Regions from separate parts of the Dorea sp. AM58-8 genome, predicted to be linked through region 2. Evidence: riboswitches for the same ligand, from Rfam matches in the RefSeq annotation. Region 2 holds a riboswitch; the other holds the start of a gene.
What was found. Region 2 has a riboswitch for FMN ahead of DXA18_RS09055 (ECF transporter S component). Riboswitches for the same ligand answer to the same signal wherever they lie in the genome.
Positions count from the first base shown of each region.

Region 1: linked by a shared signal. The riboswitch ahead of DXA18_RS03035 (ECF transporter S component) and the one ahead of DXA18_RS09055 (ECF transporter S component) in region 2 are both predicted to bind FMN.

Region 1 covers NZ_QSDM01000002.1:243,111-259,444, reverse strand. Annotated here, with positions in the region: gene tsaB (tRNA (adenosine(37)-N6)-threonylcarbamoyltransferase complex dimerization subunit type 1 TsaB) at 1-380, opposite strand, end outside; gene tsaE (tRNA (adenosine(37)-N6)-threonylcarbamoyltransferase complex ATPase subunit type 1 TsaE) at 368-802, opposite strand; gene DXA18_RS03040 (aldo/keto reductase) at 885-2,066, opposite strand; FMN riboswitch at 2,213-2,344, shown strand; gene DXA18_RS03035 (ECF transporter S component) at 2,469-3,092, shown strand; gene DXA18_RS03030 (Tex family protein) at 3,183-5,333, opposite strand; gene ald (alanine dehydrogenase) at 5,576-6,691, opposite strand; gene DXA18_RS03020 (MurR/RpiR family transcriptional regulator) at 6,968-7,825, shown strand; gene DXA18_RS03015 (alanine/glycine:cation symporter family protein) at 8,013-9,404, shown strand; gene DXA18_RS03010 (TetR/AcrR family transcriptional regulator) at 9,548-10,159, shown strand; gene DXA18_RS03005 (AEC family transporter) at 10,365-11,276, opposite strand; gene DXA18_RS03000 (hypothetical protein) at 11,280-11,975, opposite strand; partial or broken gene DXA18_RS17270 (UxaA family hydrolase) at 12,117-12,433, opposite strand; gene DXA18_RS02995 (UxaA family hydrolase) at 12,466-12,762, opposite strand; gene larA (nickel-dependent lactate racemase) at 12,769-14,046, opposite strand; gene DXA18_RS02985 (CoA-disulfide reductase) at 14,064-15,389, opposite strand; gene DXA18_RS02980 (Zn-ribbon domain-containing OB-fold protein) at 15,389-15,802, opposite strand; gene DXA18_RS02975 (thiolase family protein) at 15,804-16,334, opposite strand, start outside.
Region 2 covers NZ_QSDM01000010.1:98,099-114,432, reverse strand. Annotated here, with positions in the region: gene pflA (pyruvate formate-lyase-activating protein) at 1-673, opposite strand, end outside; gene grcA3 (autonomous glycyl radical cofactor GrcA3) at 695-937, opposite strand; partial or broken gene pflB (formate C-acetyltransferase) at 1,043-3,043, opposite strand; gene DXA18_RS09105 (flavodoxin) at 3,175-3,597, opposite strand; gene DXA18_RS09100 (DUF3793 family protein) at 3,634-4,182, opposite strand; gene DXA18_RS09095 (sodium-dependent transporter) at 4,429-5,769, opposite strand; tRNA gene DXA18_RS09090 (tRNA-Leu) at 5,899-5,984, opposite strand; tRNA gene DXA18_RS09085 (tRNA-Val) at 6,016-6,088, opposite strand; tRNA gene DXA18_RS09080 (tRNA-Asp) at 6,093-6,166, opposite strand; tRNA gene DXA18_RS09075 (tRNA-Ile) at 6,229-6,302, opposite strand; tRNA gene DXA18_RS09070 (tRNA-Thr) at 6,326-6,398, opposite strand; tRNA gene DXA18_RS09065 (tRNA-Glu) at 6,519-6,590, opposite strand; gene DXA18_RS09060 (pyridoxamine 5'-phosphate oxidase family protein) at 6,675-7,160, opposite strand; gene DXA18_RS09055 (ECF transporter S component) at 7,175-7,828, opposite strand; FMN riboswitch at 7,889-8,015, opposite strand; gene DXA18_RS09050 (dicarboxylate/amino acid:cation symporter) at 8,240-9,469, shown strand; gene DXA18_RS09045 (ABC transporter ATP-binding protein) at 9,582-11,432, opposite strand; gene DXA18_RS09040 (ABC transporter ATP-binding protein) at 11,425-13,746, opposite strand; gene DXA18_RS09035 (MarR family winged helix-turn-helix transcriptional regulator) at 13,739-14,218, opposite strand; gene DXA18_RS09030 (PD-(D/E)XK nuclease domain-containing protein) at 14,337-14,978, opposite strand; gene DXA18_RS16120 (hypothetical protein) at 15,019-15,306, opposite strand; gene DXA18_RS09025 (creatininase family protein) at 15,479-16,273, opposite strand; gene DXA18_RS09020 (Gx transporter family protein) at 16,270-16,334, opposite strand, start outside.

The DNA.
Region 1 (16,334 bases), on a different contig from region 2:
GTATATACCTGACCGCGTCTTGCATCCATGATCGGACACACGATCTTATCTGTTCCCCAGAGATTATACGCAAGTCCTTCCAGAGTCGGGATATGGATCAATGGCTTTTTCAGTGCAAGTCCCAAACCCTTCGCCGTCGCAGATCCAATTCGGAGTCCGGTAAATGATCCCGGTCCTCCCGCTACTGCAATGGCATCTACTGTATTCAGATCCAGTTCTGTCATGTGCGCAATCTCATCCAACATAGGCAATAACGTCTGGGAATGTGTCTTCTTATAATTAACCGTATATTCTGCGATGGTACTTGTCTCTTCTCCATCCTTTTCTACAACAGCTACACTCGCTACAAGTCCCGAGCTATCCAATGCTAATATTCGCATATTTCTATCCTCCGATAATCAAATCCTTTATCCAGATCTTTCTCAATCCGTATCTCTGTATAATGTTCCGGAAGAATCTCTTCAATCAGGTTCGCCCACTCGATCAGGGACACTCCCTGCCCGTATACATAATCCTCGTATCCGATCTCATCCATCTCTTCCACATCACCGATTCGGTATACATCAAAATGGTAAAACGGAAGTCTGCCATCCTCATACACCTGTACAATTGTAAATGTCGGGCTGCTCACCGGCTCTTCAATCCCAAGACCTGCTGCCAGTCCCTGCGTGAACACCGTCTTGCCGACACCAAGGTCTCCCACCAGCGTATACACCTGACCAGGCTCCGCAGCCTGTCCCAGTCGAAATCCCAGATCACGAGTATCCTTCTCGCAATTTGATTCTATCAATTCTCTCTTCATATTAATAAACCATCCATTTTCTATTTCGAGTATACACACACTATAGCATATCTTTCTTTTTTTTTCTATATATGACACTGCTTTACCAGAACAGCCCCAGTTTCTTCACAACTTTAAGACCGATCTTATAATAAAACGGAAGAAGCTTGCCATCTGCCTCTTTCAGCTTCTGGCGGATTGCCAGATGTTGCGGGCAGTGGCTCTCGCATTTACCACATCCCACACAGGCACTGACCGGTCGGAAATCTTTCCGTAGACATACAGTCTGAAGATATTCGTGACGTCCCGCGCCTTTCTTTTCTGTATACATGTGATTATAACAACGAAAAGCTGCCGGAATGTCAATTCCTTTCGGGCACGGCATACAATATCCACATCCGGTGCATCCTACTTTCAGGGTGTCCTGTATGTCTTTTTTTACCGCCTCAATCAATGAGAAATCTTCTTCTGTAAATTCGCCGGTCTGTACTTCCGATGCTATACGAACATTTTCACGGATCATCTCTTCTGAATTCATCCCCGAAAGCACACAGGTCACCTCCGGTTGTTCCCACAGCCAGCGGAATGCCAGTTCTGCCGGAGTACGTTTCTTTGGATCTTCTGCAATTCGCTTTTTTGCTTTTTCCGGTAACAGATCCACCAGTTTTCCACCGCGTAAAGGTTCCATGATAATCACTGGAATCCCGCGTTTTGCTGCTTCTTGAAGACCTGCTCTTCCTGCCTGCGTGTGTTCATCCATATAGTTATACTGAATCTGGCAGAAATCCCAGTCATAAGCATCCAGAATCTGGATAAACATCTCCGTATTACCGTGAAAAGAAAATCCGATATTGCGAATTTTGCCCTCTTTCTTTTTCTGTGTGATCCAAGCTTCAATACCAAGCTTCTTCAGTTTCTCCCATGCCGCAACATCTGTCAGCATATGCATCAGATAATAATCAATGTAATCTGTTTGAAGACGTGTGAGCTGTTCATTAAAATATTTTTCAATTGCTGCACCTGACTTGATATAATACTGCGGCAATTTGGTTGCAAGCCTAATTTCTTCCCGGCAGTGATTGCGATGTAGTATCTCGCCAACTGCCACCTCACTTCCCGGATAGATATATGCTGTATCCAGATAATTCACACCACTTTTAATGGCAAGCATCAATTCCCTTTCCGCTTTATCGAGATCTATGCTGTTACCATTTTTTGTAAATCTCATACAACCATATCCCAGCAAAGAAATTTGTTCTCCATATCGATCTTTTCTATATTGCATATCATTCTCCTTTGATCACAAAATCTTAAAATTAATTAGCACACCTGTGGTCAGCTGTAAGAGTTATTATACGTGAATCCATTTTTCATGTAAAGAGACTTGCATTCTTGGATATAGTGTGCTATCCTTACAACATAAATGGAATAGTAATTCTTCGGGGTCGGGTGTAATTCCCAACCGGCGGTATAGTCCGCGACCTGTTGTATCCTACACAGTGCAGCAGCTGATCTGGTGAGATTCCAGAACCGACAGTAAAGTCTGGATGAGAGAAGGATTGTGCAGTATCATTTGAATGATAATTGACCCCGGCATATGATGTCGGGTTTTTTTATTTGCATTCTCTACGCACATTTCGAGAAGAGTTCTTCCTTTTATAATCCACATCAAAAGGAGAGAAAGAAAATGGATAACACATTAACTAACGAACGCACACACACGTCTTCTAAGACAAGGATTCTGGCACAGATTGGAATGCTCGGAGCCATCTCTGTTGTACTGATGCTTTTCGAGATCCCACTGCCATTTGCACCGGCCTTTTACGAGATTGACTTTAGTGAAGTACCAGTACTGGTAGGATGTTTTGCTATGGGTCCAGTTGCAGGTGCTGCGATCGAACTAATCAAAATTCTTCTGAACTTTGCAATCAACGGCACGATTACCGCAGGTGTTGGTGAACTTGCCAACTTCCTTCTCGGATGTTCTTTCGTTGTACCGGCAGGAATCATTTACCGCAAAATGCATACCAGAAAGGGTGCCATCATCGGTATGGCAACAGGTACTGTATTGATGACAATCTTTGGATGTTTCCTGAATGCATTTGTATTGCTTCCGGCTTACGGCAAAGCTTTCGGCATGCCAATGGAAGCACTTGTAGGAATGGGAACTGCAGTCAATGCTCATATTACCAGCCTGTTTACCTTTGTGGCATTTGCAGTCGCACCATTTAATATCTTAAAAGGAATCATCGATTCCCTGATCGTATTCCTGATTTACAAGAAGATCCGTCCGGTATTTCGGATGCAGTAACCATCCCAAAGTATCATAACTCATTATATAGAAAGAGGTTTGAACGCTGTAAACACAGTCATTCAAACCTCTTTTTTATACATTCTTACTTTATACGTTCTTCATGGTAAGTGCGATTCGTTTCTTCTTCAGATCCACACTCAGGACCTTCACATCCACGACATCGCCAACACTAACTGCTTCCAGTGGATGCTTAATGAACTTATTGGTAATCTCAGAAATGTGCACCAGTCCGTCCTGATGTACACCGATATCTACAAACACACCAAAATCAATAACATTTCTTACTGTTCCTTTGAGAACCATACCTTCTTTCAGATCTTTCATATCCAACACATCCGTGCGGAGGATTGGTTTCGGCATCTCATCACGTGGATCTCTGCCCGGTTTCTCCAGTTCAGCTACAATATCACGCAGGGTAATCTCTCCTACGCCCAGTTCCTGTGCTGTCTTCTTATAATCGCGAATCGTAAGTGACAATCCCGCAAGCTTGCCGCCTGTGATATCGGATATCTGAAATCCCTGTTTTTCCAGCAGCTTCTTAGCAGCTTCGTAAGACTCCGGATGTACACTGGTCTCATCCAACGGATTAGCACCCTCGTGGATTCGCATAAATCCGGCGCACTGTTCATATGCTTTTGGTCCGAGTTTCGCTACTTTTAAGAGTTCTTTTCTGCTCTTGAATCTTCCATTTTCTTCCCGATATGCCACAATATTCCTGGCAATTGTTCCGGAGATACCGGAAATGTACGAGAGCAGCGGCGCAGAGGCAGTGTTAAGATCTACGCCGACTTTATTTACACAATCTTCTACAACACCATGTAATGCCTCGCCAAGCTTCTTCTGATTCATGTCATGCTGATACTGTCCGACACCGATGGATTTCGGATCAATCTTAACCAGTTCTGCCAGCGGATCCTGCAGTCGTCTTGCAATAGATGCTGCACTTCTTTGTCCTACATCAAATTTAGGAAATTCTTCTGTTGCAATCTTGCTGGCAGAATATACAGATGCGCCGGCTTCATTTACAATTACGTACTGCACTTTCTCTGGAATTTCCTTCAGAAGCTCCACAATAATCTGTTCCGACTCTCTGGATGCGGTTCCATTACCCAGTGAGATCAAAGAAATATTATACTTTGGGATAATCTTCTTCAACAAATCTTTGGATGCTTTAATCTTCTGTGGAGTAGTTGGTGCCGTCGGATAAATAACCGTAGTGCCAATAACTTTCCCGGTTGGATCTACCACCGCAAGCTTGCAACCGGTACGAAATGCCGGATCCCACCCCAGTACTGTGCGGCCAACGATCGGCGGCTGCATCAGAAGCTGTTCCAGGTTCTTGCCAAACACCTGGATTGCACCATCTTCTGCCTTCTCTGTCAGTTCATTCCGGATCTCGCGTTCGATAGCCGGTGCGATCAGTCTCTGATATCCGTCCTCAATTGCTGCTTCAATAGCTGCTGTGATTTCAGTATGATCTCCATGTAACATCTTTTTCTTCAGGTAACGCAGAATATCTTCTTCCGGTGCTTCGATCTTCACCGTCAAATATTTTTCCTTCTCGCCTCTGTTAAGTGCCAGAATACGGTGTCCCGCGATCTTAACCACTGCTTCTTCAAATTCATAATACATCTCATAGACAGATTCCGCTTCTGCATCCTTTGCCTGCGATACTACTTTGCCCTTTTTCACAGTCATATTGCGGATCCAGCTGCGGTAAGCCGCATCATCCGAAATCTGCTCCGCAATAATGTCCTTTGCTCCGGCCACCGCATCCTGAACAGTCTTTACTTCCTTCTCCGGATTAATATACGTTGATGCCAATTTATCCAACGGCTCTTTGGACTGCTGAAGCAGCATCAGCATAGCCAGCGGCTCCAGTCCTTTCTCTTTCGCAATCATTGCTCTGGTACGACGCTTCGGACGATACGGACGATACAGATCATCCACTGCCACCTGCGTCTGTGCCTCAAGGATCCTGTCTCGCAACTCCTCTGTAAGTTTCCCCTGTTCTTCAATGCTTGCCAATACCTGTTCTTTTTTCTCTTCCAGGTTGCGCAGGTAGGTCAGTCGCTCTGCCAGCTTACGAAGCTGTTCATCGTCCAATGTACCATGCGCTTCCTTTCTATATCGTGCAATAAACGGAATCGTATTCCCCTCGTCAATCAGCTTCACAGCCGCATCTACCTGCCACCGCTTAACACCAAGTTCTTCCGTTATCTTCTGATTAATATCCATATATACACCCTTTCTGCAACATCTTAATGTGCACTTATGTATGTGCTCTGCATGCCTTATAGTATACCTTTTCCATTCTGTGATTACAATGTGTTTTTCCATCTTAACTACCCGAAATTCAGACAATGACAGTTCCATACAAACACCCAGTGATACAGGAAATGCCGGCACCTTAAAGATACCGGCACTTTCCGTTAATAGGAATTAATCATTCAGTTTCTACTTATTATAATTGCAGCTAATTAGCATACAGTTCTGACATCTGTGTATTCATAGCAGTCAAAGCTGTCTGCTACGTTCTTACATGTTAATTTTCCATCGTATGTATTGATAGCTGAGTAAATTACTTCGTTATCTTTACATGCCTGCTCAAGTCCCTTGCCTGCGATCTGCAGTCCGTAAGACAGTGTAGCGTTTGTCAGAGCGATTGTAGATGTTCTCGGAACTGCTCCTGGCATATTGCCTACACAGTAATGAACAACACCGTCTTCGATGAAGATCGGATCATCATGGTATGTAACCTTAGTTGTCTCACCACATCCACCCTGGTCTACAGCAACGTCTACGAATACTGCACCTGGTTTCATCTCTTTGAGATATTTCTTCTTGAACAGCTTCGGAGCAGATTTTCCTGGGATCAGAACACATCCGATTACAAGGTCAGCTTCTTTCACTGCTTTTTCAATGTTAGCATCGTTAGATACGAGTGTCTGGATACGTGCTCCAAAGATATCATCAAGATAAGCAAGTCTCTGAAGGTTGATGTCCATAATTGTTACGTTAGCGCCCATTCCTACAGCGATCTTACATGCGTTAGTTCCTACAGATCCACCACCGAGGATTACGATGTTAGCCTTCGGTGTTCCCGGAACGCCTGCAAGGAGAACTCCTTCTCCACCGAATCTCTTCTCAAGATATTTAGCACCTTCCTGAATACTCAGACGTCCTGCGATCTGGCTCATTGGTGCAAGAAGAGGGATGCTTCCGTTTCTTTCGATCAGTGTCTCGTATGCAACACCTTTTACTTTGGAATTAAGCAGAGCATCTGTCTGCGGCTTGTCTGCTGCAAGGTGAAGATATGTATAAAGGATAAGTCCTTCGTGGAATAATGGATACTCTTCCGGAAGCGGCTCTTTTACTTTGATCATCATTTCAACAGTGTCCCATACTTCTTTAGCAGTATCGATCATCTTAGCTCCAGCTGCCTCATACTCAGCATCTAAGAATCCTGATCCTTCTCCGGCTCCTTTTTCGATATAGACATCATGTCCTGCATTCACATAACTCTTTACATTGTCAGGAGTCATACCTACTCGAAACTCGTTGTTTTTGATCTCTTTTACGCATCCTACTTTCATTTTAAAATCCTCCTAAAATTTTAATCCGTTTGTTTTTTGAGTGAATATTATTTTTCATTTTTATTCTTTGCTGAATAATATTCTTCTCTTCCGTCTGACCTAATACTAGCACACACTGTTGTACATTACAATAAAAGTTATTTTTTTCACCAGTAAGTTTATTTTTTCACTTAATATTACGCTTTTTCTTCTATAAGAATGTCTTCCACATCTTGCACAAATTTCTTTTTCATGTTTAAATCTAACTATTAATATAATCTCCCGGAGGATAAGACTATGGAAAATATGCAGGATTTACTTCGCTCAGCACACATGACCAAAACGCAAAAGATTATTGCTGAATACATTCTGGACAACGCATCCGATGCCTGTTTTATGACATCTACCGAAATCGCCCTGAAACTTGGTGTCAGCGAATCTTCCGTCATACGTTTCAGCCGCACGATTGGTTTTTCCGGATTTATAGACTTTCAGAAAGCACTGCGAAAGGACTACCAGGATAAAGTTCTCAGTATCTCCAGCAGTATCACGACTCCTTCCCAGAGAATTGCCAAGCAGGCAAAACTGGATACTTCTGCCGAATATATTAACCGACATTTTAAAAATGCCGCCCATAATTTGGAAGAAATTTTTATCCAGAATCCTATTCAGAACTTTGAAAAGGCTGCTGATATAATTGTTTCCTGCAAACATAAATATATCGCAGCCACACGAGGAAACATCTGCCTGGCTGATTATTTTATCTTATATTTAAAACAGATGGTGCCACACGTAACAATGACCACCACTACCACTATGAGCCCGATTGATCATATGTGCAATATTTCCCATACGGATTGTCTGATTCTTTTCAGCTTTCCAAGGTATTCCTTGCAAGATAAGGTTACTGCCGAGATGGCTTATAATGCCAAAGCTGACATTATCCTTATCACAGACAAACCAAGCTCTGAACTTGCCAAGTATGCTACCGTGCTTCTGACTGTTCCCGTAGACAGCAATACATTTTTCAATTCCATGATTGCCCCACAGTTTGTATCTGAAGCTTTACTGGAAACAATCAGTCACAAAGCAAAAGGAATTGAAAAACGTCTCGTTACTATTGACAAATATCTTAGTAAACTTGGCAACTATTAGCTCTGCGGTCATGTCCAAAAAATATCATCCACGTGAAAGAAATAACTTTTATTGCACATTTATTTCTCATGTGCTAGGATGAACTCAAGCAAAAAATATAATTTTTCATCATGTGTATTTTACGAAGAATATTTTTCACTTCCGTCTATTATCAAATAAAGCGAAAAATATTGGAGGCATTTATATTATGGATGTATTAACACATGTATTAGCAAAAATTCAGACGGCTGTTTGGGGACCACCCACTCTCTTTTTACTTATGGGAACAGGGCTTTTTTTCACGATCGCGTTAGGTGGACTGCAAGTCGTAAAATTCCCAAGAGCATTAAAGTGTATTTTTGAAAAAGAAGATGGAGACGGAGACGTTTCATCTTTTGCAACTCTTTGTACTACCCTTGCAGCTTGTATCGGAACCGGAAGCATTGTCGGTGTTGCAACCGCTCTGCGTATCGGCGGTCCCGGTGCTCTCTTCTGGATGTGGGTATCCGCAATTCTTGGTATGACTACGAAATACGCCGAAGGGCTTCTTGCCATTAAATACCGTACAACGGACGAGAATGGTGAGATTGCCGGCGGTCCTATGTATTATATCCAGAATGGTCTCGGCGACAAATTCAAATGGCTCGCGAAATTATTTGCCTTTTTTGGCGCTGTAACTGCACTTCTCGGAAGTGGTACTTTTCCACAGGTACATGCGATTACAGAATCGGTAAGCACTTCTTTTCATCTTCCAGTATTACTTGTCGGTGCAATTATTACCATTATGACTGCTGTTGTAACATTAGGTGGAATCAAATCCATCTCCAAAGTAGCGGAATTTATCGTTCCTTTCATGGCACTTTTCTTTGTAGGCGGATCTGTTCTGATTCTTGTATGGAACTGCAAGGTAATTCCTGCTACATTTGGTCGCATCTTTGCATGTGCATTTTCTAAAGAATCTGTACTGGGCGGAACTGCCGGAACTGCAGTGATCTCATTTATGACAGCTATGAGAATGGGAGTTGCTCGTGGTGTATATACAAACGAAGCCGGACTCGGAAGTTCTCCGATCGTTGCCGCTGCCGCAAAAACGAATTCCTGTGTAAAGCAGGGTCTGATTTCTATGACAAGTGTATTCTTTACAACGATTGTTGTCTGCACGATGACTGGTCTTGTTGTTATTTCCAGTGGTCTGCTTGACAATTCAGAGTTAAGCGGAAGTATTCTCGTCACAGAAGCCTATAATGCCGGACTTCCGATCAATATTGGAACTTATTTGATTTCATTTGGTCTGATTTTCTTTGCATTTACTACAATTCTTGGTTGGAATTATTATGGTGAACGTTGTATCTTATATCTGACCGGAACTACAAAGAGTATTAAGCCTTTTAAGATTATTTATATTCTTGCTATTGCAATTGCACCGTTCATGACCCTTGATCCAATCTGGATGCTTGCAGATATTACCAATGCCCTGATGGGTATTCCTAACCTAATTGCACTTCTTGGTCTGCGTAAGGTTGTCATCAGCGAAACCAGAAAATATTTTCAGGTAAAAGAAACTGTCGTTGCTGCTGAAGGCATTCAGGAATTAGGTTAAGGATATTCAACGAATTTGTATATTTTCTTTCAAATGCACGACAAAAACATAGTATGGATAACGTTACAGAGCTCGCTCGGTTTTCTTGTATTTGTACACTTCTTATGTTATACTGAATCCATCAACGTAAAGGAGTATTTACAATGTCTGATACACAGGAGTTATCCAAACAGCAACTCAAATCAAAAGAAACCAAGGGACGGATTTTCCGAGCAGCCAAGACTATCCTGCAGGAAAAAGGATATGAAGCTCTCTCTATAAAGAACATCTGCGAAGAGGCCGGCGTATCCAACGGAAGTTTTTATCATCATTTCAAGACAAAGGATGATCTTCTTTCCTATTATATCGAGGAACAGCCAAGTATTAATCCTGATCTGCTGGATCTGCCTGGCAGTGCCGAAGAAGCGATCACCACTATCGTCCATGTCTATCTAAACTATGTAGAATACTGCAAGGAACTGGGATTAGAATTCATATCCAACTATTATACGCCTAAGAACCAGTCACTGAATCCGGATATTCGTACGGAACGTCCTTATCCGATTCTGACTGTACACAATTATCTCCAGAAATCAATCGATGCCGGAGCAATTGCACTCCGTCGTCCATTAGAGGATGTCAGCACCGATATCCGTATGATCGTTATCGGAAATGTATTCGAATGGTGTCTGAAAAATGGCAAGGCTGATTTTGAGCAGAATATGCGCAGATCACTGGAATGTTATCTGGACGGCGTGATTAATAAAGATATTTAACAAAAGAACCTTTCAAGTAGCGGGCTTGAAAGTTCTTTTATTAGCAAATTGGCTAATTGCCATGTCAATCATTTATTGTTTTTATTATAACTCACATTTATTGGAATTTCCAATCAGTATTTTTAATATAAAGAGCCTTTTATAGATGCTATCTATAAAAGACTCTTTATATTGGGATACTATTTCTAATTTAAATTCTAATAGCCTAAAATACAATAAACGATACCATCGGAATTGTGATAACCGACAGAATTGTAGTCAATGCTACTCCTCGACTCATCAATTCACTGTCTGCATCATAAGTTTGCGCAAGCATTACAACCATACTTGCTACCGGTGTTCCCAGCATTACCATGCAGACATGACAAAGCAGATCATTGTCCAGCAATCGAATCACAATCAACGTTCCAATAATCGGAATCACTAACAGTTTAACAAATGAAAACAACCATAATGTCTTATCACAAAATACATCTTTTAATTTCATTCCTGCTAATGATATTCCGATTACCATCATGCTCAGCGGTCCCGTCAGATTACTGACTCCTTTGGTTGCTGTGATCACAAATTCCGGCATATCCGGCTTAATAAACAACATTGCCAACGCAAATATAACCGCAATCACACCTATGTTAAATATGCTCCTGAGTTTCAGCTTTTCCTGCTTTTCGCCGTTTGCTGTGATAAGCACAATTCCATAAGTATAAATCAACATACAGAACGGTAATGTGAACAATGCCGAATATAATAGTGCATCCGGTCCATATGCCGCTGCTACGATTGGAAATCCCATAAACGCAATATTATTAAAAATCATCATCATTTGATACAGATTCTTTTCCATTGATGTACGCATAAACATCGTAATGACTTTCGCGATTACAATCAATGCCACATACATAATGACAGCCAATTTCAATGCTTCCCAAATCTGTTCCGGCGATAATGTGGTTTCTTTATTAATTGTAGGCAGAATGATCAATGCCGGATTCGCCACATTTACAACCATCCAGCTAAATGTCTTACCAGCCCGTTCATCCAGAACCCCTTTACGCGCCAGGAAAAAGCCCAGCATCATATAGATGAACAGTACTAACATCTGTTGAAGTAACAGCATAGCTTAAATTACCGGTCCAAGACAGTATATATCCATCGTGCTTACATACTGAATTGCTTCATTCTTAGTCATTTCACCATTTAATACTCTAAGGAACATTGCAAATGCTTCTTCACCGACTTCTTCAATCGTCTTCTTTCCCTGAATGATCACTCCGGCATTCAGATCCATATCATGCTGCATTCTCTCATAAGTATTCGGATTACCACATATTTTCATAACGGGCATACTTGGGAATCCCTGCGGTGCCCCTCTTCCAGTAGAAAACATCAGTGCCTGTGCTCCGGTCGCTGCCATACCTGTAAGAATCTCAGGCTCACGTCCCGGTGCATCCTTGATCCACAAACCTTTCTCCGTGGTTACACGCATTGGATATTCCAACACGCCCTGAATCGGTCTGTGACCACTCTTGACAATTGCGCCAAGAGATTTTTCTTCAATACTGGACAAACCGCCCTTAATATTACCAGGAGTCGGTTGTCCGCCTCGCATATCTTCTCCGATCGCCTTGGCTCTCTGTTCCATACGATTTACAATCTCGTATATCTTCCTGCCAACCGGACCATCCGGTCCGCCTACTGCACGGTTCGCCAGTATATCTTCTCCTCCAAGGAATTCTGTCGTCTCTCCAAATACAACCGTAGCTCCAAGATCAACTAACTTATCGGCTACATATCCAATCACACAGTTTGATGCCATTCCGCTGGTTGTATCGGAACCTCCGCACTTAATTCCCATGATAACATTTGAAATGTCAACAGGAACTCTCTGCTGCCCTGAAATCTGCTGAACTAACTTCTGTGCAAGATCAGTACCCTGCTGAATTGCACGACTCATTCCGCCCAGTTCCTGAATGCGGATTACTTCTAATGGCTTGCCGCTTTTTTCTACTTCTTCCATGATCTTCTGTGTATCTGTGCCTTCACATCCAAGACTTACCAGCAGGACAGCACCCACATTCGGGCTTAACGCCAAACTGGTCAGCGTATCTGTAACACGCTTCAGATCAATTGGTAACTGACAGCATCCCTGATGATGAAAAAATCCGATTGTGCCTGCACCTGTCTGCATATTGCCTGCGCAACATCTGTTGCACAGATTACGCTGGGGATGACTGCCACGTAATTTCTACTTCCGGCTCTTCCGTCCGGTCTCATATATCCTTGAAATGTAATGCTCATGGTTCCTCCTATAAGTCTCCCCGACCTCTTCTTGCTTCCATATTGTGTATATGTACATATTCGCCTTTTTTGATATCCTGACTGGCTCCGCCAATCGATTCGCCATATTTCATAATAGCTTCATCCTTTTTTATATCTCGAACTGCGATCTTATGTCCATATGGTATATCTCCAATTACATTCACGAGATCTACATTTCCTTTTTTGTCGCGGATCTCTACTTCTGTTCCATCCGTAATCCCATTTGCAAAAATGGTTGCGACATTATCTTTATCATCTACCTTTAATGCAATCTTTAGCTCCATAAACTTTTACTCCTTTACAGCCAAAACAGACACTCCATCTGGTATTACTACCACTTCTGCATCTTTTCCCTTCATCTCATATGCCATCCGCAATGCTTCATCAGGGCTGGATGCATGGATCATATTGGCCTTTTCAACTGTCTCTTTATCCAGATATGTTGTAACAAGTATCACTTTATGTTTTTTCAAAATCCGCGCATATATCTGTGCACACCACTGTTCTGGAATCGTTTCCTTTGGTGGGATTTTAGACAGATATGCATCAATTTCATCTACAGAGCCTTTAACGATCAGCTTCTCAAAATGCGAGCCGCCCATACCATCAACACAGGATGCACACATAATAATTACTGCATTTTCCCGTGCACAGGCTTCCGCTGTTGCAACTGCTTTCGGTGTCTGATAAAGGTTCTGATCCAGCGGATATCCACCATTTGATGTGATTACAATATCTCCTTCAATGCTTGGACACTGAGACAGCTTCCGTACGAACGCAACACCCTCTTCATGTGCCTGTTCCAGGTCTCCTGCAAATGCTGCCAAAATCTTTTTTTCACTGTTCTGAGCCACATTTAAAATAAACTGCACATTAACCTTTCTCGCCGCATATACCATGTCCTCATGAATCGGATTATGATGCAATACACCTGCCTGCGCATTCTGATTAGAAATTGCACGATATGAATGGTTCTCATTTACTGTAACTTCATTACAAATTCCCGGCAGAATACTCTTTCTTCCTCCGGAAAATCCGGCAAAGAAATGCGGCTCAATGAAGCCTTCCGTAACCAGCAGATCACATTCTGCAGCAAGCGAATTCACATAGAAGTCTGCTCCGGAAGGCAATTTACACATATAAGTAAATTCCTCTGGTTTAAATGCATCATTAACTGCAATCTTCTCATTGTCTACGATCGCATCACCAAACATTCTACGCTGTTCTTCCTCTGTGGTAGCCCTGTGAAGTCCTGTTGCAATCAATATCGTAATATCCGCATCCGGATTACCTTTTCTTATCTCTTTTAACAGAATCGGTAATGTAATCTTACTCGGCACTGCTCTCGTATGATCACTGGTTACAAGAACTACTTTGTTCTTTCCTAATGCCAGTTCCGATAATTTCTTTGTACCGATTGGATGCTCCAATGCCTCTTCGATGACCTCTGTCTCAGTTTTACCCGGCTGATAATCATCTGCCTTCGCATACATCACTGCTTTCAGATTCTCTTCTTCCACATGAAGCTCCATGGTACTTGTATAATATGGAATCTTAATTGTACGCATATCTTCTCTCCTTATGCTTATTTAGAAGCATTTGCTGCAATACCAATTGCATCCCAGACACCAGCGAACATTGGCGCATATCCGAGATCTAGATACCCCAGCTCTTCGGTCGTCATCCCTTGATCGATCGCACATGCACATACATCAATTCTCCATGCGGCTTCTTTCGCTCCCATGATCTGAGCGCCAAGCAGTGTATGATCTTTTGCATCATATACAAATTTAATCGTAAGTTCTACCGGATCCGGATAATATCTTGCATGGCTTCTGGTTGTTACTGTTTTGATCTTAACGTCCAGACCTTCTCTTTTCGCTTCTTTTTCAGAAATACCCGTTTTTGCAAACTCCATTCCAAGACAACGAAGCATAGAGGTGCCAAGTGCGCGATCAAAACATACTTCCTTTCCGATCATACTGTCTCCGGCTAATCTTCCCTGCTTATTGGCATAAGTTCCCAGTGCGATAAATGCCGGTTTCTTTAAAATCTTATGATATACGGTACCGCAATCTCCTGCTGCATAGACATCCTTTACGGAAGTCTCCATTGCTGTATTGGTAATGATTGCACCGTTTGGAAGTTTTTCAACAGAGTCGATAAATTTCGTATTCGGTGATACACCGATAGATAAGATTACGATATCTGCCGGATATCTTCCCTTGTCTGTGACGATCTCCGTTACCGTTCCATCTATACCTTCAAACGACTGTACCCGCTCGCCGGTGCATACAGCCACATCGTTTTTCTCCAGTTCGTCTTTTACTGCTTGTCCAAACTCTTCATCAAATACATTCAGTACCTGATCGAGTGCTTCTACAATGCGGACTGACTTCACTTTCTGTAATACACAGGCTTCTGCGATCTCAAGTCCGATGTATCCGCCACCTACGATAACTACATTTCCCTTGCTTTTCTGAATTGCAGTTTTGATAGCTTCTGCATCCTGAAGTGTCTTCAGGCAGAAAATATTATTCTGTCTGATTCCCGGAATCGGAGGTACTTTTGGTGAGGTTCCACTCGCAATAAGCAATTTATCATAATTATATGTACTCTCTTCTCCCTGCTCATTCTTGGCAGTTACAATTTTCTTCTCTGTATCCACTGCGATAACTTCCTGACCAAGACCAACGCTGATTCCGTTTTTTTCAAATTCCGGTGCTTTTCGAATACGAATTCTGTCCAGATCGTCATTTAAGCCTGCAACATAATATGGCAGACCACATGCTCCGTATGATACCTCATGGCTTTTTTCCAATACAATCACCTCTGTATCCGGAGCTTTTCTCTTCATTCTGGATGCAGCACTCATTCCCGCCGGATTGCCACCTATTACTAACGCTTTCATTACGCTTCCTCCACTAATTCAAAGACTGGCTTCGTGTATTCCTCACAGTCCATCCATTTCATCTTTACTTTCTTATTGCATGCAAGCTGTTCCGGTTCGCAGTCTACGATATTACTGATGATCCGCACGCCGCCTTCCATTTCAACCACACCGACTGTGTACGGCACCTTATCCTGCACTGACGGATGAAACGCTTTCTGGAATGTCACATAAGAATACAATGTACCTTCTCCTGACATTTCCTGCATTTCTGTCTCACTGCTCAAACAGTCAGGACACAGGAATGCTGCCGGCCAGCGAAGCTTTCCACATTTCTTACATCTTTGAATCTCTAATTTATGTTCTTTACAGCCTTCCCAGAACGTCTTTGTGTCAGCACTGATTCTGGGTGCAAAAAAATCAAGTTTTTCCATCTTAGAAATCCCCTCTTTCCAAAATCAAAGCACTGTTACTCTGGAACACTGCTCCGTTATCACTGCACATAATTAATTCTGGTTTCTTTGTGCCCGGATATACTCCAAGCTGACGATCTCCACACTCACCGCGAAGCTGCATAACTGCTTCACTTACCGGTGTCAGTCCCATAAAGTATCCTTCTGAAAGCATACCTCCGGAAGTATTAACCGGTAGATCTCCACCCGGTCCAATCTTTTCTCTGGTTATAAATTCTCTGACATTCTCCGGTTTAAAGAATCCGTAGTCACGAAGTGTTGCCTCAACCGTATAAGTAAAGCAATCGTAGAATTCACATGCATCAATGTCTTCAGCGGTAACTCCTGCCATAGCATAAGCCAGTCTTGATGATCTGACTGCTGCACTGTTTTCATCAAGTGCTTTCAATCTATATGGAGATACCGTCTGGTTTGCATTGCCAAATCCACGGATCAATACAGCTTTCTGCTTCATTGCTTTTGCATTTTCAGCCGTTGTAAGTACAATCGCACG
Region 2 (16,334 bases):
TTTTCATCTCTGGCACACCTTCCAGAGGGTATTCTTTGCCCATATTTTTATACTTATTAATTCCCATCGTATGGTATGGCAGGATCTCTAATCCCACCAGATTACGCAGACCTCCGATCAGATGTCCGGTATCTGTCAGTTCCTTTTCACCGTCAGTAATCCCCGGCACTACCACATGTCGAATTACCACCGGTATCTCTGCCCTTTCAAGAGCTTTCATGAACTGAAGTACCGCTTCCTGCTTTCTTCCGGTAAGTTCCACATGTCCTGCCGGATCGCTGTGTTTAATATCCAACAGCACCAGATCTGTCACATGGAATAACCGCTCGAATTCGTCCTGCTTTTCCTTGCTGTACATAATGCCAGATGTATCCAGACAGGTATGGATTCCACGCTTCTTCGCTTCTGTAAAAAGCTCCGTCAGAAATCCAATCTGCAGCAGCGGTTCTCCGCCTGTAGCTGTAATTCCACCCTTGCGGTAGAATTCTTTATTTCTTTCATAGCGCTCCAAGAGTTCTTCTACGGTCACTTCCGTGCCCGCATTGATCTCCCACGTATCCGGATTGTGGCAGTACTTACAACGCATAGGACATCCCTGAAAGAATATTACAAAACGAACTCCGGGACCATCTACGGTCCCGAAGCTCTCTGTGGAATGAATATATCCTGTCAATTGATTCTCCCCGCCAGGACCTTACATGCTCTCATGGAAAGTTCTTGCGATGATCTCATCCTGCTGCTCTTTCGTCAGTTTATTAAAGTTTACTGCATAACCGGATACTCTGACGGTAAGCTGCGGATATTTTTCCGGATGTGCCTGTGCATCCAGGAGTTTCTCTCTCGTAAATACATTAACATTGAGATGGTGTCCACCTTTTTCTGCATAGCCATCCAGAAGGTTTACCAAATTATCAATCTGTGATTCGCTGATATTCATATTACATTTCCTCCTCTCTGTCATCTGTAAGGTTTGGTTCCTCACAAGCGCAGTCTGGCTCCATAGAGAAACTCAAGTCATCCAGGCTGATATCGCTCATATATACTGCATCTTCTTTACCAAGCGCTCCAGGAATGATAGAAAATGTATTAGAAATACCATCCTGTGCATCTTTAAATGGAGCTTAGATACAGAGCTCAGAGATGCTACTGCACCGTGGCTATCTCTCTTGTGCATCGGGTTAGCTCCCGGAGCAAATGCCTCACCTGCTTTTCTTCCGTCTGGTGTGGATCCTGTATTTTTACCATATACAACATTGGATGTAATCGTAAGGATTGATGTTGTCGGAATACTTCCACGGTAAGTATGATTACTCTTAATATAATGCATGAACTCTTTTACTACAGTGTAAGCGATGTCATCTACACGGTCATCATCGTTACCATATTTCGGGAAATCTCCCTCTACTTTATAGTCAACAACGATTCCATTTTCATCGCGGATCGTCTTAACCTTTGCATATTTGATCGCTGACAGTGAATCGGCAACAACTGAAAGACCTGCAATACCGGTTGCAAACCAGCGTTTTACCTGTTTATCATGAAGTGCCATCTGAATACGCTCATAGCAGTATTTGTCATGCATATAGTGAATGATATTCAGTGCATTAACATATACCTGTGCCAGCCATTTCATCATATCCTGGAAACGATCCATAACCTCATCGTAATCCAGATACTCTGAAGTAATCGGGCGGTATTTTGGTCCAACCTGTTTCTTAGATACCTCATCCACACCACCGTTGATAGCGTAGAGCAGGCACTTAGCCAGGTTCGCACGAGCGCCAAAGAACTGCATTTCTTTACCGACACGCATAGAAGATACACAACAAGCAATTGCATAATCGTCTCCGTGTGTTACTCGCATCAGATCATCATTCTCATACTGGATAGATGATGATGCAATGGATGTCTTAGCACAGAATCTCTTGAAGTTCATCGGCAGTCTTGTTGACCACAGTACGGTCATATTCGGCTCCGGTGCTGTTCCAAGATTCTCCAGTGTATGCAGGTAACGGAATGACATCTTAGTTACCATTGTACGACCATCGATACCCATACCACCGATAGACTCTGTTACCCATGTCGGATCACCTGAGAACAGTGCATTATACTCCGGTGTTCTGGCAAATTTAACCAGGCGAAGCTTCATAATGAAGTGATCAACAAATTCCTGAATCTCTTCCTCTGTGAATGTGCCATTCTTCAGATCTCTTTCTGCATAAATATCAATAAATGTAGAAGTTCTTCCCAGTGACATTGCTGCACCATTCTGCTCCTTAACAGCAGCAAGGTAACCGAAATACAGCCACTGGATTGCTTCTTTTACATTAGAAGCCGGCTTGGAAATGTCGTATCCATAGATATTACCCAACTCTTTCAGCTCTTTCAGTGCTTTAATCTGCTCTGAAAGCTCTTCTCTCTGTCTGGTAACATCAGAATACATGATCACTCTGGTACCATCTTTCTGTCTCTGCTTATCCTCGATCAGACGATCCACTCCGTACAGAGCTACTCGTCTGTAATCGCCAATGATTCGTCCACGTCCGTAAGCATCCGGAAGACCGGTAATAATGTGGCTGGAACGGCATGCACGCATCTCCGGTGTATATGCGTCAAACACTCCATCGTTATGAGTCTTTCTGTGTTTCTGGAAAAAATCAACGATCTGTGGATCTACATGATAACCATTATCTTCGCAGGCCTTAACTGCCATACGGATACCACCATACGGCTGAAGCGAACGTTTAAACGGCTTATCTGTCTGAAAACCTACGATCTTCTCTTTATCCTTATTCAGATATCCAGGTCCATGAGATGTAATACTTGAGATAATCTTAGTGTCCATGTCCAGAACTCCGCCCTTAGCACGCTCTTCAGCCGACAATTCCATTACCTGATCCCACAGATCCTTTGTAGCCTGTGTCGGACCAGCCAGGAAAGAATCATCACCTTCATATGGTGTATAATTCTTCTGAATAAAATCACGGACATTAATTTCTTTCTGCCAAACTCCTCCAACAAATGAATTCCATTCCTGTTCCATAACTTCCTCCTAAAAGTATATTTCCCGCAGTCCCCTGTTCTGCTTCAATCATTCTAACGTCAAATCAACTCTCTTGTCAATCTCCAACGCATTTTAAAAATGTATATTTTTGAATACATTTTTTCTTTTCATTATGCCAACTGTTTCCCAAGTGCTCTACAAGCAGATTCACAATCAGAATCCGGTGCATCATTGCATATTACGCTGTCACACGCAAGTACCGCTCCTGCATTACGGCATTCATCTTCCCAGTTTCTCATCCACTCACCGTCTCCCCATCCGTAAGAACCAAACAGTGCGATTTTCTTATCCTTCAGTGCTGACACGCATCCCTCAAACATTGGCTCAAATTCGCCTTCTTCCAGCACTTCATCTCCCATAGCCGGGCATCCAAATGCAATTGCATCATAGTCAGCCACTTTCGTCGCATCAAATTCTCCACAATTCAGAAGTTCTCCTTCCGCTCCTGCTTCTTTCACACCTTCCAGTACAGCATTTGCCATAGCCTCTGTGTTACCTGTTCCACTCCAATATACAACTGCGATTTTGCTCATAATAATAATCCTCCTTTAAATTTGAATTTGCTTATGTCAAGCAGCTACCGTGAGCTGCAAAACACTCTTTCCCTGATTCCACAGATGAGTATAGACCTCTGTACACTTTTTGAATTTCCGAAACGTCTGCAACGCTTCACATTCATTGCAATACACCTTCCAACACCCACAGCATAAAGAATTACGCCCTTCATTCTCCACGAATCCAATCACATCTCCAAGCGGATAGCCAAGAAACAGACCAATCTCGTGTGGAAAATCCTCATTATTTTCCAGACGCCCTCGCAAATGTCTGAGAGCATAGTCTGCATCACTACTTTCGTATCCCATTTTTTTCAGAAGTTTTGTCACTCCCGGACGCTTCATATCACGCTCAAGAAAGTTTTTTCTGAATACGTAGATCAATGCCGTCTGCTTTCGGATCTTCAGAATGCACACAGATACCCCTTTCTCTGCCATGCACTGATTCCAGAATTCCACATAGAATTCCACTTCTTCCAGCGAATCGTATTTATATGAAAATAAATTCCCGGTTTTCAACGAAGCAAGCGTTGGAGAACAATTCTCCACCAGATATCTTTCCATCCCGAAGTCTCCTTTCAGCCTGTCAGATACTTTTCAGTTCTTTTAGTGTCACCCATTCTGCATGAATTATTCTTTTTCTTCAAACCCGTAAGTTAGTCTCATCATATTGTAATTAGTTTTATCTAACCTTTGATTAAAAGAAATGAGTTAGTTAATTCTAACTCATTTCCTAATATAGTATATTCTCATTAAAGTGTCAAGCAATTCCATGTCTTTTATTTTATACACAAAAGTAATCCCATTACTTTATCCTATACCACCAAGCAGTGCCCCTGCAACTAATGCCACAAATGCCAGCGGAACAAGCACATACTTTCCGAGCACCAGAAACCATGCTCCAATCTTTTTCTCTCGTCCGGTATTCACAGCTTTCAGTGCAAACTCCCTGTCAGCCACCCAGAAAAACATGATTGCTGCAAGCATCGCCCCCAGCGGACAGACATAGATTGATACCGCGTCCATCCACCCCGAAACGATCCCCTGGATCATAAGCGCACTGATACATCCGAATCCTGCAATACTTCCCACCGCAGTCACACGCTTCATTCCAAATATCTCCTGCATAGCAGCAATTGGCGCTTCATACAGATTCACAAGAGAACTTAAACCAGCAAATAGCACACAAATATAGAATACAATTCCTACTATTTTGCCACCTGCCATACCATTAAATACATTGATCAAATAAATAAACATCAGTCCCGGGCCACCCGATGACAATTCCGCACCGCCAACTGCCATACCAGGTATGATCACCAACGCCGCAAGCATCGCTGCAATCGTATCAAAAATCGCCACATTACGTGCTGAACTCACAAGATCTTCCGACTCACTCAGATACGATCCATAAATCACAGTTCCGTTACCGGCAATAGATAATGAAAAAAACGCCTGCCCAAACGCGTAGATCCAAAGTTTAGGATCCAAAAGTCCACTTGGATTAATCGTAAATATATAACGATATCCACCGACCGCTCCCGGCAATGTAAAAATATAAATTCCCAGACCGACAAACAACACAAACAGCAGCGGCATCATGACACCATTGGCACGTTCGATTCCCCCGGCAATTCCCATTGCCATAATAACAGCTGTTATAAGTACAGCAATAACCAGCCAGAAATTATTTCCAAATGCTGCCGCGGTTCTTCCGAACACTCCTCCGATCACATCCATATCCTGACCCATGTCTGCAATCTGACCCGTGATCGCAAGAAATGTATATTTAAAAATCCATCCGACTATCACTGTATATCCGATTGCCATGGCAAGCGATCCCAGCACCGGAATCCAGCCGATTGTGTTTCCCACTTTCGCATTACCAGTTCGCATCTCCGTGCAATTGCCAAATGCTATAATCGGACCACCTTTCGCTGCCCGTCCCAGCGCCATCTCTTCAATCACTCCGGTAGACGCAATCAATATTACAAACAAAATATATGGCAGCAGAAATGTCATACCACCCCAATCTGACACCATATATGGGAATCGCCAGATATTCCCCATACCAACCGCAGACCCGATACAGGCCAGGACAAACCCTGTCCTGCTCTTGAATCCATCTCTTTCCTTTTCATGTTTCCCCATTTAAATAAATCCTCCAACTACCACTGTTCTCGACCAATCGGCGAAGCCATTCATATTCCTGACTTTGCTTCTTATTATAAAAAATAAGAGAAACGCTGTAATTTCAACGGTTCTCTTATTTTTACTTAATGCCGCAGACCGGAATCGAACCGGTACGAGAGGTTAGTCCCGCAGGATTTTAAGTCCTGTGCGTCTGCCAGTTCCGCCACTGCGGCATTCAATTGTGATTCGCAACTTTGTTGCGAATGGGACCTACAGGGCTCGAACCTGTGACCCTCTGCTTGTAAGGCAGATGCTCTCCCAGCTGAGCTAAGATCCCAAAACGACCCAGAAGAGACTCGAACTCTCGACCTCCGCCGTGACAGGGCGGCGCTCTAACCAACTGAGCCACTGGGCCAAATATTAAATTAAATCACCATGCACCCAGCGTCTATACCAGACGCTCTTGTGCTGGATTAGTGGACCTTCGGGGACTCGAACCCAGGACCGATCGGTTATGAGCCGATTGCTCTAACCAGCTGAGCTAAAGGTCCATATGACGTCCCTTAAAGGACTAAGCCGATGATCGGACTCGAACCGATAACCTGCTGATTACAAATCAGCTGCTCTGCCAATTGAGCCACATCGGCATGATGTGTTGCAAGCAACTGATTTGTAATCATCAGCTCTGCCTGCGATTGACGTGGTCAATCTTACTGAATTGAGCCACATCGGCATGATGTGTTGCAAGATTGAATTATTCAATCAAATGACTCCACCGGGAATCGAACCCGGGTTACCGCCGTGAAAGGGCGATGTCTTGACCGCTTGACCATGGAGCCTTATGCTATCACCACTTCCATGGTGACCGCATTTAATGTTAGCATACTGTTTTAAAATATGCAAGCTTTTTTTGAAATTTATTATTATTTTTGATCGTAAATTTTAGATTCTACCGTTTTGTTTTCAAAATCTATAAAAAGCTGGAATGCGTAACCCTCATCACTGGTATCCCAGATTTCCACATACTTTGGCTCTATTTCAATCAGGATTTCTGTATCTTCATGACTGTATTTATTATAACTTTCCCACAGATGTTCTTTATATCCTTTTTCAAAACGTCTGTCTGGCTCATCTACCACCAATCCTTTATTAATTGCAATTCCTTCCACCTGTACTCCACTCCAGCACAATGCTACATGCGGATTTTCCAGAAGCTGTTTTGTTTTCCGGAAATTCTTGTCTGTCTTAAACCAGATTTTCTCATCATAAAACAGGCAGCTTACGTTTCTTACCATTACATAGTCATTCACGCTGGAAGCCAATGCCATAATCTTCCAATCTCCCAGCATTTCAAACATTCTTTCAACAGCCTGTTCGTATGTAATGTCTTTTTTTAATGTAAATTTCATCCCTAATCTCCTCTTTATCTGTTAATGATTCCTCTTATCACACCACTTAATCTCTTATAAATAATAAATGTAACCACCGATGTTGCCCCATATTTGATCAGATTAAATGGAAGCAGTCCAAAAATAACAAGGCTTACCGTATCCTTCATGGCTGGATTGACAGCATTACACATTGCAATAATATCACCCATGGATATACCGAATAATTTCACATAAAACGGTATAATAAGATATAAATTAGTAAGAACTGCAACTACAGCTACTACACAGCAGCTGACAGCCATTCCGAGAGCAGCACTTTTTCTTGTCTTCTTTCTGTGATAAATAAACACTGCCGGCAACACATAAGCAGAACTTAACAGAAAATTCTGCAGTTCTCCGGTACCAAGCGACATCGTTCCCTGCATCACAAGCTGAAGCAATATCTTCACAACGATAATGCACAGTGCTTCTACCGGTCCAAACATTAGGCCTCCCATAATCTCCATCACACCAGACAGATCAAACGAAAGAAATGGCGGCATAAATGGAATCGGGAATCGCATAAGCATAAGTACTGCACTGACAGCTCCCATAAGACCTATAAATGCAATCTTTTTCACCTTCATCCTCGATGCGCTGTGTACCTGATTACTTACTGTTGTTACTTCTTGTTCATTTCCGTTCATATCGGATCCTCCTATAAAAATAACCCGGAACATCTACGCTCCGGGCTTTATTTTTGCAGAAAATGTCTTTTCTCATCCGGACTGTACCGTCGGTTCTGGAATTCCATAAAGGTCACCAGATCAGCCGCTCTCGCGGGTCATGGACTATACCATCGGTAGGGAATCTCACCCTGCCACAAAGACTTATTGATTCTATATCGAGTTGTAATTGCAGTAACATTATCTGTTGAGATTTATTATATACTTTTCTGACACAGCTGTAAATATTATTTGTTATTTTTTGAAATTTTTGGAATATTTTGAAATTTTTGAAAGGAATTGTTTTTATAAATGTATCATGGTATAATGAATCGTCAACGGAGACATTGCAGTAGGCGCAGTGTCTCTTTTTTAAAGAGAGGAATTGATAAAATGAAAGAAAAGAAAAAAATGTCTTTGGCCATGCAGATATTTATTGCACTTGTACTGGCCATCATTGCAGGATTGCTCTTGCAGAGTCACGCAGACTTTGCCGAATCCTACATCAAACCCTTCGGAACGATATTCTTGAACCTTGTTAAATTCATCGTCGTTCCTATTGTATTATTCTCCATCATGTTCGGTATCATTTCTATGAGTGATATCAAAAAGGTGGGCGCCATTGGTCTGAAAACGGTTATTTTCTATCTTTGCACGACTGCATTTGCTGTTACGATCGGTCTGATCGGCGGTAATCTTTTTAAAAGTCTGTTCCCGGTAGTTGCTACTACGGATCTGACTTATGAAGCAACCGAAGCCACATCCTTTATGGATACACTTGTGAATATGTTCCCATCCAACTTCGTATCTCCTATGGTAGAAGCTAACATGCTGCAGATCATCGTCATGGCTGTTCTTCTTGGATTTGCGATTATCCTTGTAGGTGAGAAAAATATCCGTGTAGTAAATGCATTCAACGATCTAAATGACATTTTTATGAAATGTATGGAAATGATTCTGAAGCTGTCACCGATCGGTGTCTTCTGTTTACTGTGCCCGGTCATCGCATCCAACGGACCTGCTATCATCGGTTCTCTTGCAATGGTGCTTCTGGCAGCATATATTTGTTACATTGTACATGCAGTATTCGTGTACTCACTGACGGTAAAAACTATGGGCGGTTTAAGTCCACTGAAATTCTTTAAAGGCATGCTTCCGGCAATCATGTTTGCATTTTCCAGTGCATCTTCTGTAGGAACTCTGCCGATCAACATGGAGTGCACTGAAAAGCTCGGTGCCAGACGAGAAGTTGCTTCTTTCGTACTGCCTCTGGGAGCGACGATCAACATGGACGGTACAGCCATTTACCAGGGTGTCTGTGCTATCTTCATTGCTTCCTGCTACGGCATCCAGCTCACTCTTCCACAGATGTTGACCATCGTTCTTACCGCTACACTGGCATCTATCGGAACCGCTGGAGTACCGGGTGCAGGTATGGTCATGCTGGCTATGGTACTTACTTCTGTTGGTCTTCCTGTTGATGGCATTGCTTTGGTAGCCGGAGTAGACCGTATCTTTGATATGGGACGTACAACCGTCAACATCACCGGTGATGCAGCCTGTACCGTCATTGTCTCCAATCTGGAGGCAAAGCGTGAAGCGCGCAAAACCACAAATAATTAAAACAAATACACCAATCTTTTAAGCTCTATCACAAAACCGATGATTCAGACATTTATATCAAATGTCTTTACCATCGGTTTTTTGTATATATCGTATATATCTATTTAACTTTTTAAGCTACCACATCTTCAAACTGTGAGTTATACAGGTTTGCATAGAAGCCACCCGCTGCCAGCAGATCTTCATGATTGCCCTGTTCGATAATATCTCCGTCTTTCATAACAAGGATCAGATCTGCATCCCGGATTGTAGACAATCTGTGTGCAATGACAAAACTTGTCCTGCCCTTCATCAGGTTATCCATCGCTTTCTGAATCTCAATCTCTGTTCTGGTATCTACAGACGAAGTCGCCTCATCCAGAATCAGTATCTTATTATCTGCCAGTATCGCTCTCGCAATCGTCAGAAGCTGCTTCTGTCCCTGAGATACATTACTTGCATCCTCATTCAGTTCCATCTGATAGCCACCCGGCAGTGTCTTAATAAAATGATGTGCTCTCGCTGCTTTTGCTGCCGCAATAACCTCTTCATCCGTTGCATCCAACCGTCCGTAACGGATATTCTCCATAATTGTGCCTTTAAACAGCCAGGTATCCTGCAATACCATTCCAAATGCATCCCTTAGCTCTCTTCGGTTGAAATCTCTGATATCATGATCATTCAAACGGATGGATCCACTGTTCACATCGTAGAAACGCATCAGTAGTTTGACCATCGTTGTCTTACCAGCACCGGTCGGTCCCACAATCGCAATCTTCTGTCCCGGTTTAACATTTGCACTAAAGTCATGGATAATCACCTGCTCCGGATTATAACCAAACTTCACATGTTCAAAACTTACCTCACCGGTTACCTGCGCAATATCAGCCGGATGTTCTGCAGTCTGCACTTCCTCTTCTTCTCCAAGGAACTCAAATACTCTCTCAGATGCTGCAGACATAGACTGCACCATATTGATTACCTGTGCAATCTGCTGAATCGGCTGTGTAAAGTTCTTGACATACTGGATAAACGCCTGAATATCACCAATCGTAATCACGCCCCTGATTGCCAGGAGTCCTCCTGTCAATGCCACACATGCATATCCCAGATTACCGACAAACATCATAATCGGCTGCATCATTCCTGACAGAAACTGTGATTTCCATGCAGAATCATACAAAATATTATTCGTCTTTTCAAACTCTTCGATTGTTGCTTCTTCTCTGTTAAATGCTTTGATAACCATATGACCGCCATAGACTTCTTCAACCTGACCATTGATATGTCCCAGATATTCCTGCTGTGAACGGAAGAACTTCTGTGACTTCTTCATCACCAGTCCGATCAGTCCCATAGAAATTGGCAGGATAATCAATGCGATCAGTGTCATTAACGGTGAAATGCTGAGCATCATGATCAACACACCCACAAGCGTAGCCACAGACGTAATGATCGTGGTAATACTCTGGTTAAGTCCCTGTCCCAGTGTATCTACATCATTCGTAATGCGCGAAAGGACTTCGCCATAAGTACGGCTTTCAAAATACTTCATCGGCATGCAGTTGATCTTCTCAGAGATCTCTTTCCGCAATCTGTAACATACCTTCTGCGTGATACCGGTCATAATCCAGCCCTGAATAAAACTGAACAGCGCACTGCACAGATACAACGTCAGTACAAACAACAAGATCATTCCAATCTTCTGAAAATCGATACTTCCTGTTCCGCGTATCTTATTCATCAGTCCTTCTGAAAGAGCCGTTGTAGCCTTACCCAGAATCTTTGGTCCGGCTACTGTAAATACTGTTGAACATGCCACACAGATCATCACAATAAATATGCCAATCTTATATGTTGCCATATATTTTGCAAGCTGCTCAACAGATTTCTTCAGATTCTTTGGCTTCTCACCCGGCTGCATACCGTGTCCCATCGGTCCTCTGCGGCGCTGCGTACGTGTACGTTCCTGACTATTACTCATTTCCGGACACCTCACTTTCTTCAAGTCCAAGCTCTCTTGCAGACAACTGAGACTTCGCTATCTGCTGATATACTTCACATGTCTTCAACAGTTCTTCATGTGTACCCTTACCTACAACCTCTCCATCATCCAGAACCAGTATCTGTTCTGCATGCAGGATCGTACTGATTCGCTGTGCTACAATGATCACAGTGCTGTCCTTTACATTTTCACCAAGAGCTTTCCGAAGCGCCGCATCCGTCTTCAGATCCAGTGCTGAGAAGCTGTCATCAAATACAAAAATCTTCGGATTCTTTGCGATCGCTCTGGCGATTGCAAGACGCTGCTTCTGTCCACCAGACACATTGCTTCCACCTTGCGCAATCGCACTATCATATCTGTCATCTTTTGTCTCAATGAACTCGGTCGCCTGTGCAATCCTGGCCGCCTTCGCAATCTCCTCATCTGTTGCTTCTTCTTTGCCAAAGCGCAGGTTAGATGCGATCGTACCAGAGAACAACACTCCTTTCTGCGGCACAAATCCAATCTCCTCACGCAGATCTGACATCTTAATATTACGGATGTCTTTGCCATCCAGTGTGATCTTACCGCCGGTCACATCATAGAGCCGCGGAATCAGATTCACCAGTGTAGATTTACCGCATCCTGTGCTTCCGATAATAGCCGTCGTTTTGCCTGGTTCTGCAATAAAATCAATATCATGCAATACATCTTCTTCCGCTCCCGGATACCGGAAATTCACATGTTCAAAGCAAATCACGCCATTACGCTCTGCAACTGCTTCCGTCTGATCTGCATCATGAATCGAGGACTCTGTTACAACGACTTCATCAATACGCTCTGCTGCTACCGCTGCTCTCGGAAGCATAATAGAAAGCATTGTCAGCATCAGGAATGACATAACAATCATCATCGCATAAGTGATAAAGGCTGTCATTGCACCTACCTGCATATCACCACTGTCAATTCTGTGTGCACCTACCCATACAATGCTTACTGTAAGCACATTCATGATCAGCATCATACCAGGCATCATAAATGTCATAATGCGGTTGGTAAAAAGTGTCGTCCTAGTCAGGCTCCGATTCGCATCATCAAAACGTTCTTCTTCTTTCTTCTCTCGTCCGAATGCACGGATAACAGAAAGTCCTGTCAGGATTTCTCTGGATACCAGGTTGATGTTATCCACCAGTTTCTGCATCAGTTTAAACTTCGGCATAGCTGCGGATACCAGTACCATTACATATCCAAGGATCACAATAATCGCCAATGCAATCACCCATCCCATTCCCGCTCCCGTCTTCATAACCTTCAGCACGCCGCCGATACCAAGGATCGGTGCATATGCTACAATTCGCAGAAGCATCGTAGACACCATCTGAATCTGCTGAATATCATTGGTACTTCTGGTGATCAGGGATGCTGTTGAAAATCTGTCCATCTCTGCATTGGAGAACCTCACAACACGCTTAAATACTTTATCTCTCAGATCTCTTCCGACACCCGCACCCACACGAGAAGCAAAGAAGCCTACCAGTACGGTAACAACTCCCATCAACAGTGCCATGCCAACCATTTTCAGTCCGGACATCCAGAGATAATCCTTCTGTACCTGATCAATGTCCACACCTGCTGCCTTATCAGCAGATACTGCATAGGCAACTCCCATCGATTTCACCAGAGAGCTTCCCATTGCATCAATGGTATCTTCCATATCGTCGCGCATAGAAAAAATCTGGTCTTTTGTCATTGCGCCGCTCTGCAACAACGCAGAAAATACACTGCGTACATCTACGCATTCTACCGTCTTTGTGTTACCGTCATCATCTTCTTTCTCCTGCATGAAACTCTCCAGTTCCATATGCATCATCTGACCAATTTGCTCAACTGACATGTCCGCAAGCTGTGCTGCATCCATCCCCATCTGAGCAGCAATGGATTTCTTAAACGCATCCACCTCCATCGTACTCATCTGATAATTCATGATCAGCGGCACCGTCAGTTCTTCATCTGCCTGATTCAGCTTATCCTCTGACAGATCTTTCAATTCGTAATATCCGTCTTTCTCCTTATACAGATTCTTCCACACATCCGCTTCGTCATCTGTCATAATAAACTGCGCTGTCTGCATTTCCTCTTCAGTTATCTTCTCCGGCACCACATGTTCCACACCGCTGTTCTGAATTCCTACATCGATAATGTCCGAAGTATACGACGGAAGTGCCAGATCACACATCGCCTGAACCACCAGCAGCGTAAGAATGATAATCACTGACTTCCAGTACGGAAGCATATTCTTCGCTATCTTACTCATGCTCTTTTCCCTTTCTGCCTTTCCATTTTCTAGTCTCTATTTCTTTTTCTGCCACAGAATACAGTCTATTCATATACGTAATTAAACGTTCCATATCTCTGACATTCATGTGGTTCAATACAGTCCTGCCAAAATCCTGCATGATCTGCCTGCATTCTTCAACAGTCCTTTTCCCCTCTTCGGTAAGTTCTACACAGATATTTCTCCGGTCGTCCTTATCAATATGTCGCTCCACATATCCTCTTTCTTCCAGTCCGTGTAACGTCCTGGATACAGCAGACGAATGCAGCTTACACCTGCATGCCAGTTCGGAAATTACAACCTTTCCCTCGGAGCTCTTATCCCGGATCACATTCATGATCACGAATTCCGACTGGCTGACATCCGGCATCATAGATGCCATATTCAGCTTCCGGAACTGATGGATTGTCTGAAAAAACTCCCTGTACAATTCATCCACTTCTATGTTCACCTCGGTTCTCATTTGATTATTTAACATTGTTATATATTAACATCTATAATTAATAACACCGGCAAGTAACTCTGTCAAGCTAAATGCCGGTGTTTTATACTTTCTTAATTTTTATTTCCTATTCTGCCTTAATTTTAACTTTCTTACCTGAAAATGCAATTCCAAGTTTAAGTATATTTTCAACGCCTTCTTGCATCATTTCGGAATTGTATCTCTTCTCGTTAATCTGCGCTAACGCATCTTCTGCCAGTCTCTCAAGATCCTCTGCATTTAGATTGCTATTCCACTTTAATTCCATGATAATCCCAGGATATCTTTGTTCTCTTGGCATTAGACTAATATCATATCTTCCGTCTCCGGATTCTCTGTTAAATGTTATCTTGTACTGATTATCCATGAGAGCAATCAAGCCGAGAACTAATCCATGATAAAAGCCTTCTGCTCCCGCATCATAAAAACTAATAGATTTATCCATGTATTCCGCAATAGCAACTACATTCTGGTCAATCCTCGCAATTACTCTTTTTCCTTGCAAAAGTGAAAAAAGTCTTTCTATAATATCATCTGTTGCAACTTGCAAAACGTCTTCAAGGATTTCATTCTTTCCCGTATTTACCCAATAAGGCTGTGGTATACATCCTTTCGAAAGATAATTGATGACTGACCAGGGATTATAAATCTCTTTGCTTCCAAAAAGATAACCATCGTACCACGCCTTTAGCTCAGCCTCTTTTTCCGTCACGCCATAATATTGCATCATCTCATGAACTTCTGTCTCAAATCTCGTCATAGAACTCCTTTTAATAACCTTCCTGAATAGGCGTGTCATATTCATCGATAATAATAATTGGCGCCTTACCATAATGCGACTTTAGCATCTTCGATATTTTTTCAAGAGCCGATGTAAGATCCACCTCATTTGCCGTTCCTTCAATAATCCGCATGAAGTACTCTTTCTCGTATTTTGCTATTTTATCACTTCCAAGCAGCTCCTGATGCCTTCCATATTCTTCCTGAAGGAGACCACGAATTTTATCAAGTGTTGCTTCCCACGAATCGAATTTAACATCTTTAAATGTAAGAAACACAACGGGATATCTCCCCTGATGAGCGCGATATTCCTCTCCACATTCCTGCCATTTCCTTACAAGTTTTCATCAGCGTTCACCTTCTATCATTATTCAGATTATTCTTCCCGCTAATTACAACTTATACTCAGAAGATTATCAATTATATTTGATTTCTTTCCGAAAATAATCACTATACTTTCCAATTACGTATTTCCAAAAGTCCAGGTACAAGCACTTTTGCGCTGGTTCGCAGGATGATCTCTCCTTTTTCTGCTGTTGCACCAGAAGGATCTCCACCGATGCCGATTGGTTTTCCGTCTTCTGTTTTCCAGTCTTCCGACACCCATCCAATCGACACGGAACCATACGGAAGCAAGGTCTTGTTATGAAGGAAGCTTTCCGGTCGACCGGCCTCGCTCGTTTCCAGTTTTACAAGACTTTCATCTACTGCCATTACCATCGAAGTTTCCATCTCGCCACCATGAAAATCCCAGATATTTCCTTCAGATACGGTGGCTTTCACATCCGGATGTCCAAAAGCACCGGAAGATAATATGAATGGTGAAATCCCCAGTTCGCTTCTCAGCTCTCTGCTTAATATCTGCACCACCGGCGCATTTCCACCATGACACACCAGAAAAGCAATTTTCCGGAACCCGTGATGTGCCAGACTGACACAGATATCATATAGCATATGATAATAGGTATCCGGCTTAAATGTAATCGAGCCACAAAAGTTCTTATGTTCTGTGCTCAATCCTATCGGAATCACCGGAAATGCTAAAATCGGAAAATCCTTTTCTCCTGCTGCATCCAGTTCTTCTCCAAGATACTTCACCATTGCTTCTGCTATGATATCATCCGTTCCAAGCGGAGCCTGATTGCCATGCTGTTCAAGTGCCCCAAGAGGAATCAGAATAATCGTTTCTTCCTTATCTACCTGTTCCATCTCCAGACGGGTCAGATCTCTGTAATTCCGAATCATGCTTCCACCGCCCTTTTCACAAAGCTGACTGTATGAATTCTCTCATAAAGCAGATAACCTG